DNA from 2 places in the Mesorhizobium sp. M0408 genome. Region 2 is predicted to be linked to the other one. Evidence: predicted binding sites of a transcription regulator. Region 2 holds the regulator's gene; the other holds the start of a gene.
The links. Region 2 encodes HrcA, which represses chaperone genes, less so after heat shock. Its sites were predicted from a motif close to GTTAGCACTCNCNNNNNGNGAGTGCTAAC; they were not measured.
Positions count from the first base shown of each region.

Region 1: a site for HrcA is predicted at 1,701-1,729, ahead of groES (co-chaperone GroES). Genes of this name have one in related genera too.

Region 1 is NZ_JAMYRO010000026.1:29,777-34,177, forward strand. It holds gene groL (chaperonin GroEL) at 1-1,288, opposite strand, end outside; gene groES (co-chaperone GroES) at 1,352-1,648, opposite strand; gene bioZ (3-oxopimeloyl-[acyl-carrier-protein] synthase BioZ) at 2,079-3,062, opposite strand; gene NKI67_RS25645 (adenosylmethionine--8-amino-7-oxononanoate transaminase) at 3,059-4,324, opposite strand; gene bioD (dethiobiotin synthase) at 4,324-4,401, opposite strand, start outside.
Region 2 is NZ_JAMYRO010000005.1:40,044-44,444, forward strand. It holds gene NKI67_RS07320 (LysE family translocator) at 1-276, opposite strand, end outside; gene NKI67_RS07325 (PQQ-dependent sugar dehydrogenase) at 364-1,719, opposite strand; gene NKI67_RS07330 (hypothetical protein) at 1,819-2,016, opposite strand; gene hrcA (heat-inducible transcriptional repressor HrcA) at 2,053-3,165, opposite strand; gene rph (ribonuclease PH) at 3,312-4,028, shown strand; gene NKI67_RS07345 (VOC family protein) at 4,061-4,401, shown strand, end outside.

The DNA of each region.
Region 1 (4,401 bases), on a different contig from region 2:
CGGTGACCTTGATGTTGGCCGAAGCGCGCAGCAGTGCGACGCCGCCGCCTGCAACGATGCCTTCTTCCACGGCCGCGCGGGTCGCGTTGAGGGCGTCGTCGACGCGGTCCTTCTTTTCCTTGACTTCGACTTCCGTCGCGCCGCCGACGCGGATCACCGCAACGCCGCCGGCGAGCTTCGCCAGACGTTCCTGCAGCTTCTCCTTGTCGTAGTCCGACGTGGTCTCTTCGATCTGCTGCTTGATCTGGGCAACGCGGCCCTGGATCTCGTCCTTCTTGCCGGCGCCGTCGACGATGGTGGTGTTCTCCTTGGAGATCGACACCTTCTTGGCGCGGCCGAGCATGTTGAGGCCGACATTCTCGAGCTTGATGCCGAGGTCTTCCGAAATGACCTGGCCACCGGTGAGGATGGCGATGTCTTCCAGCATGGCCTTTCGGCGATCACCGAAGCCCGGCGCCTTGACGGCGGCGATCTTCAGGCCACCGCGCAGCTTGTTGACGACCAGCGTGGCCAGAGCCTCGCCTTCGACGTCTTCCGAGATGATGAGCAGCGGCTTAGAGGTCTGCACGACGGCTTCGAGAACCGGCAGCATGGCCTGAAGGTTGGAGAGCTTCTTCTCGTGCAGGAGGATGTAGACGTCCTCGAGCTCGGCAACCATCTTGTCGGCGTTGGTGACGAAGTAGGGCGAGAGATAGCCGCGGTCGAACTGCATGCCTTCGACGACTTCCAGCTCGGTCTCGGCGGTCTTGGCTTCCTCAACCGTGATGACGCCTTCGTTGCCGACCTTCTGCATCGCTTCGGCGATCATCTTGCCGACCGACTCGTCGCCATTGCCGGCGATCGTGCCGACCTGGGCAACTTCCTCGGAGGTCTTGATCTTCTTGGCAGCGTTGCCGAGAGCCGCGACGACTTCGGTCACGGCCAGGTCGATGCCGCGCTTCAGGTCCATCGGGTTCATACCGGCGGCAACCGCCTTGTTACCTTCCTGGACGATCGACTGCGCCAGGACGGTCGCGGTCGTGGTGCCATCACCGGCGATGTCGTTGGTCTTCGAAGCAACTTCGCGGATCATCTGCGCGCCCATGTTTTCGAACTTGTCGGAAAGTTCGATTTCCTTGGCGACGGTGACGCCGTCCTTGGTGATGCGCGGTGCGCCGAACGACTTGTCGATGACGACGTTGCGGCCCTTGGGACCGAGGGTCACCTTCACCGCATCGGCGAGGATGTTGATGCCGTGAAGCATGCGCTCACGGGCATCGCGGGAGAATTTTACGTCTTTGGCAGCCATTTTTTAGCTCCTGGCAGGGGCTTGCGATCAAGCCCGAAATTCAGTTGACGGTGAGGCCGATAATCAGCCGATGATGCCCATAATGTCGGATTCCTTCATGATCAGAAGGTCTTCGCCATTGAGCTTGACTTCGGTGCCCGACCACTTGCCGAACAGGATGCGGTCGCCGGCCTTGACGTCCAGCGGGACCAGCTTGCCGGCTTCGTCGCGAGCGCCGGAGCCGACGGCGATGATCTCGCCTTCCTGCGGCTTTTCCTTCGCCGTATCCGGGATGATGATCCCGCCGGCGGTCTTGGATTCGGATTCGACCCGGCGTACGACCACGCGGTCATGCAGCGGCCGGAAATTCGACTTTGCCATTTTTGGATTTCCTTGGTGCGGATGTTGAACGGTGCTCCGTTGCCGGAGCATGCCTAGCACTCAGCCGAAGCGAGTGCTAACGCGGCAATGAGATAAGCCGCAGGCTCCTGCTAGTCAAGACGGAAGAGCAAAGAGCAAAGAGAAAAGAGAAGACAGCAAAGAGCAGCTAGCAAAGAGCGTGTAAGCATCGAGCCTTTTATGTGAACAATGTCGGGTATCCGACATATATGGGGCGGCTCACCCTTTGTAATTGAGCTTTATTCAGATGGTACGATTGGTGCAACGGGTGTTGCATTTGAACTCATCCAGAGGCTCGCACGGGTGGTGCTGCGTCAGCTTGGTCATGTCGAGCTTCAGAAGGCCATTTTGGCATTGGTTCTGTTGCTCCTATTGCCATTCATGACCAGTCCTGCGCGCGTTAGCCGGCCGGCTAGATTCCAACCACGAGAGCGCCGCCGCTGAGACCCGCACCCGCCGCCGCCAGAAGGATTTTCTCTCCTGGCTGGAATGGCTTCATCTGGTTGGCGAGCGAGAGCGACAGCGGGACCGTCGCGGCCGAAGAGTTGCCGTATTCGGCAATCGTCTTGACAATTGCTTGGTCCGCAATGCCGAGGTTTCTTCCGACCGCGCCGAAAATCCGAGTATTGGCCTGATGCGGCACAAACCGGCCGACATTGTGTGGCCGCACTCCCGCAGTGGCTAGCGCGGTTGTCGAGCAATCGGTCATCATCTCGACGGCCTTTGCGAACACTTCGCGCCCGTCGGTCATCGTCATCCGGGTCTGCCCGAGGTCGAGGTCGCCATGGAACGGCGTGTTGCTTCCTCCTGCGGGAATCTGGATCAGCCCGTAGCGCGAGCCGTCCGAAGCCACCGAGGCACCGAGAATGCCCTGATCAGCATCATCGCACTGACCGATCACCAGGGCGCCGGCGGCATCGGCGAACAAGACTGAGCTCGCGCGCTCGGCTGGATTGATGCGGCGGCTGAGGATGTTGGCGGCGATGACCAGCGCTGGTTTGCCATGCAGGCGGGTGAACCCGTCCGCAAACATGAGCGCATAGATGAAGCCGGCGCAGGCGCCGGTCAGATCGACCGCGCCTGCGCGGCCAAGGCCAAGCTTGTGTGCGACCAGCGGCGCGCTTGGCGGCAGAAGATGGTCGGGCGTCGAGGTGGCAAGCAACAGCAGACCGATGTCGTGGCGCGCAATACCGGCGTTCACCAGCGCCATGTCGCCAGCCCGGGTGGCAAGACCCGACAGCGTGTCTTCGTCCGTTGCCCAGAACCGCGAACGGATTCCGGTACGCCTTTCGATCCAGCCCGGCTCGAGGCCGAGATTGCTCTCGATCTCGGCATTGGCCACCTTGCGCCCAGGCACGTGATGGCCAAGTCCGAGAATGCGCGACGACTTGCTCACGGCCTGGACCCGAAGCGTTCCCCGGCCTCCTCGATGGCGTCATAGAGTCGTTCGAGCTCGTCGCCTGCGATGCAATAGGGTGGCAGAAGGTAGAGGACATTGCCGAGCGGGCGCACAAGCAGGCCGCGCTCGAGGAAGAAAGCGCGCAGCTTCGGACCAATCTGGGCGAGATAACCTGCGGAACCGGTTCGCAGGTCGAGCGCCGCGATCGTTCCCGTGGCTCGACAGTCGGCAAAATATGGATTGTCCCGAAAGCGTTGCAGCCCGACGGCCTGCATCACGCTCAAGGCCGTGATCCGCCCGGCCACTGGCTCGTCGCGCCAGATCTCGACATTGGCGAGTGCTGCCGCACAGGCAATCGGATTGGCGGTGTAGGAGCTCGAATGGAAAAACGTCTTCTTCCGGTCCTCGGAATAGTGCGCCCGGAAGATGGCATCGGTGACAAGCGTTACGGCCAGCGGGATGGTGCCGCCGGTCAAGCCTTTGGAGGTGCACAGGATATCTGGAGAAATCGATGCCTGCTCGCAGGCGAACATGGTTCCGGTGCGTCCCCAGCCGGTCATCACCTCGTCGGCGATCAGCAGCGAGCCGGAGGCCTCAGTGATCTTCTTCAATTCGGCGAGAACCGATGCTGGATACATCAGCATGCCGCCGGCGCCCAGCACCAGCGGCTCGACGATCAAGGCTGCGGCTCGTCGATCGCGGGTCACAGCCTCGAAACGATCCAGCGTCTCCTGCTCGTGCCCCGCGGCCGGAAAGGGGATGATGTCGACCTCGAACAGCAAGGGTTCGTAGGCGGCGTTGAACACGCCACGCGCACCGACGCTCATCGTTCCAATCGTGTCACCATGATAGCTGTGCTCCATGACGACGATGCGCGAGCGCGGCGCGCCGATGTTGCGGAAATAACCGAGCGCCATCTTCAGCGCGACTTCGACTGAGGTCGAGCCACTGTCGGAATAGAACACCCAGTCGAGTCCAGCGGGAGCGAGGCCGACAAGCGCCTTGGCCAAGCGCTCTGCCGGCTCGTGCGTGAAGCCCGCAAAGATAATCTGGTCGAGGCTCGACGCGGTTGTCTCGATTGCCTTCATGATGCGGGGATGGCGGTGGCCATGTGTGACGACCCACCAGGAGGAGATGGCGTCCAGGATGCGGGCGCCGTCGGCCCTGTGGAGATAGGCGCCCTCAGTCAGGACGATTTCTGGGATCGCAGGCTCGAGCGCGTGCTGGGTGAAGGGATGCCACACATGAGACTGCGACATCAGTCACCTCCAGTAATCGAGGCGAAGGCGAAGCCGGCAACCATTGCGTCCCTCAGTGTTTTGCCCGTCAGCACATC
Region 2 (4,401 bases):
CGTCCAGAAATGCCAGCCAAGAAAGGCGAGGTAGGCGACGCCCAGCCATTTGATGGCCAGGAAGACCATGCCGAAAGTCTGTGCGACGAAAGCCAGGCCGAGCACCACGGCAGTCAAATAGGTCAGGTCGCCGAGCATCAGCCCGAACGACATGGCCAGCGACGAGCGGAAGCCGGAACCCAGCGCACGCGCGACAAGCGCGGTGACGCCTGGGCCGGGGATGGCTGCGGCGATGCCGAGGGCGGCGCTATAGGCGAGGAACCCGGTGAGTGTCATGATTGGCGCTTGTCGCACAATGTTGAAGTTGGGTGAATTCCCTCGGGCCGAATTCGATTGCGCCAGCGCAGCAGGCGACACCGCCGTTCAGGAGCGGCCGTCTTCGTAGGTAATGCGCCAGATGGTGCCGTTGCCGTCCTCGGTGACGATCAGCGAGCCGTCCTTGGCCATCGCGACACCGACCGGTCGGCCCCAGACGGCGTCGTTCGAGATGACGAAGCCGGTCATGAAGTCCTCATATTCGCCTGTCGGCTTGCCATCCCTGAATTTGAGCCTCACCACCTTGTAGCCGGTCCTGGCGCCACGGTTCCACGAACCATGCATGGCGACGAAGGCGTCACCCTGATAATCCGCCGGGAAGTTCTTGCCGTCGTAGAAGGCTATATTCATCGGCGCCGAATGCGCCTGCATCAATACATCGGGGACAGTGGCCTTGCCGGCGAGGTCTGGCCGCTCGCCCTGATGGCGCGGATCCTCGTTATTGCCGATGTAGTACCAAGGCCAACCATAGAATCCGCCGTCCTTGACCGCTGTTGCAAATTCGAACGGCACATTGTCGCCGAGTTCGTCGCGCTCATTGACGACGCACCACAATGCGCCGGTGGCGGGCTGCACGGTCATGCCCGTACAGTTGCGCAGGCCGGTGGCGACAGTTCGGGGATTTTTCCCATCCGGGTCAAAGGCGAGCACATCGGCACGGCCGTCCTCGGAGCCCCAGGCCGCCCCGAGCGGCTTTGATTTGGCCCAGGCGTCGAGGCCGCTATCCGGCTCCTTACCTATATCCTCGGCGACGTTCGAGGCGGAGCCAACCGACAAATAAAGCGTTTTGCCGTCCTGCGAGAAGGCGATGTCGCGGGTCGTGTGACCACCCGACGGGATTTGGGCGACAATGGTTTCTGGTTTGCCGGATGTCTTCAGGTCGCCATCGCGATAGGGGAAGCGGACGATGCTGTCGCTGTTCGCGACATAAACCCATTGCGGTTTGTCTCCTGGCGGATAGAAGGCGATGCCGTAGGGATAATTGAGCCCCTTGGCGAAGATCGCTTTCTCGATGGGCTTGGCGCTGCCCTCGGCGAGACGATAGACGCGTATTTGGTCGGCATGGCTGTTGGCAACAAACAGGTCGCCATTCGGAGCGACGCGCACGACACGTGGATTGACGATGCCGGATGCGATCATTTCAGCCGAAAAGCCCGACGGCAATTCTGGCTTGGCGCGTTCGGGCCGTTCCGCCACGCCGGCGCCGTTCGAAGCGGATTGGGCGGGGTCGGCTGCCGGCATGTCTCGCGGCCCAATCAGGCGTCGGACGCCAGGCCTGTCGGCGTGCCAATCGCCAAACGCGGCTTCGCCTTTGAGCACATTCTGGTCCGCCTGCTGGGCGGCTGCCGGTGTCGCAACAAGGAGGGCAGCGGCAACGGCCGCAAAGCCGCCAGATCGGATCATCAACGTCCTCCGGGATTCGCCTCGAACAGGGCAAACGGCATCAGGTATTGATCGTTCCAAGCGGCCGTCCAGCACACGAGGATTTGAAGCCGAACCCGTTCAGTTGCCAGAGGCGTAAAAGTCGTCGTCGAGGCGCTTTTCCAGCGCGACCAGATCGGCCGGCAGCGGCAGACCCATCGCCCGCATCTCTTGCAGCTTCTCGCGCAACTGCTCTTGCACCTCGTGCTGATCCTCTGGTTGGTTGATCATTTCTTCGAGCAGCAGACTGATCTGGGCCTTGAACGATTCCAGCGCCATTCTTTTCTCCTCCTTGCGGCAGGCCCGCGGCGGCTCCTAGCTCAGCATGCGCGAAATCAGCTGCGCGGTATAGTCGACCATCGGTACTATGCGCGCATAATTCAGCCGCGTCGGCCCGATGACGCCGAGCGCACCGACGACGCGCGCGTCCTTGTCGCGATAGGGTGCCACCACCAGCGAGGAGCCAGACAGCGAAAACAGCTTGTTTTCCGAACCGATGAATATGCGCACGCCTGGGCCTGCCTCGGCGAGGTCGAGAAGCTGGATCAGCCCATCCTGCGTCTCCAGATCCTCAAACAGATGCCGCAGCAATTCTATGTCGGCCTGGGCAGTGACGTTTTCCAGGAGATTGGCGCGGCCGCGCACGATAAGCCGCCCAGGCACGCCGCTTTCAGCGCCTGCCCAGACCGCCAGGCCCTTCTCGACCAGATCCTGCGACAGCGTGTCGAGGGCTGCCCTGGTCTCTTCCTTGATGCGGGCGATCTCGACCCGCGCCTCGGCCAGGGTGCGACCGCGGATATGGGCGTTGAGGAAGTTGGAGGCTTCGTGCAATTGCGAGATGGTGATGCCGGCGGGCAGATCGATGACGCGATTTTCGACGTCGCCGTTCTGCGAGACCAGCACGGCCAGCGCCTTGGTCGGCTCTAGCTGGATGAATTCGATGTGCTTAAGCGCCACCTCATTCTTGGCGGCGAGCACGAGGCCGGCGCCGCGCGACATGCCGGACAGCATCTGGCTGGCCTCGGTCAGCATATGCTCCAGCGTCGCGCCCGAGCCGGAGGCGCGCACCTGGGCCTCGATGGTGCGGCGCTCCTCGTCGGAGAGGTCACCAAGTTCCATGAAAGCATCGACGAAGAAGCGCAGGCCTGCCTGGGTCGGCAGCCGGCCAGCCGAAATGTGCGGCGCATAGATCAGGCCGAGATGCTCAAGGTCGCTCATCACGTTGCGGATGGTGGCCGGCGACAGCGACGACGGCAGGATGCGCGACAGGCTGCGCGAACCGACCGGCTCGCCATCCCTCAAATAGGAATCGACGATGCGCCGGAAGATGTCGCGCGAACGCATGTCGAGCGATTGAAGCGCGGGCGATTGCAGCGCGTGCGACGGGAGCACGTGCGACTGCAAACCGGGATCGACTGCCTTTGTCATTTCGAGCCAAAAACCTCCGCCCCGAAGATATAGACTTCCGCGGTGTCGGCGCAACCGGTCCATTTTCCTTTGCGCCTCACGCCCCGTGCGGCTACAAGCCGGCCAAGATTCCCCGGCCAAGATTCCGAAGAAAGAAAGAAGCCTGAATGCGCCCTTCCAAACGCCAATTCGACGAAATGCGCCCCATCTCCTTCGAGCGCGGCGTCTCCAAGCATGCGGAAGGCTCGTGCCTGGTGAAGTTCGGCGACACGCATGTGCTGTGTACGGCCAGCCTGGAGGAAAAGGTGCCGGGCTGGATGCGCAACTCCGGCAAGGGCTGGGTGACGGCGGAATACGGCATGCTGCCGCGTTCGACCGGCGAGCGCATGCGCCGCGAGGCTTCGGCCGGCAAACAAGGCGGCCGCACGCTGGAAATCCAGCGGCTGATCGGCCGCTCCCTGCGCGCCGTGGTCGATCTGCAGGCGCTCGGCGAGCAGCAGATCACCGTCGACTGCGACGTGATCCAGGCCGACGGCGGCACGCGCACCGCTTCGATCACCGGCGGCTGGGTGGCGCTCTACGACTGCCTGCGCTGGATGGAAACCCGCCAGATGGCGAGCCTGGGCAAGGTGCTGAAGGATCACGTTGCGGCGATCTCCTGCGGCATCCATGATGGCCAGCCGGTCATCGACCTCGACTATATCGAGGATTCCTCGGCCGGCACCGACGCCAATTTCGTCATGACCGGCAAGGGCGGCATCGTCGAGATCCAAGGCACGGCCGAGGGCGAGCCGTTCTCGGAAGAGCAGTTCGCGGCGCTGATGGGGCTCGCCAAGAAAGGTATTCAGCGCCTGGTCAGCTTGCAGCAAATGGCGGTGGCTTAGCTGCGGTCAATATTGATGAGATTGGCGATCCTGTGACCCCTTCTGCAATCCTGGAATCAGCACTCTACGTGACGGACCTTGCTGCCGCGGAACGGTTCTATTCGGGCGTGCTCGGGCTCGATCTGCTCGGCAAGGTCGATGGCAGGCATCTCTTCTTCCGCTGCGGCGACAGCGTGCTGCTTATGTTCAATGCCGAGGCGACCAAAGTGCCGCCGCCGGCCGACGCCAAGCTCAAAGTACCGCCGCATGGCGCGGTCGGCCAGGGCCATCTTTGCTTCGCCGCAAGCGCGGATGAAATCCCACGCTGGAAAGCGCATCTTGAGGCGAAGAAAATTGCCATCGAAAGCGAGTTCGAATGGCCGCAGGGCGGCCG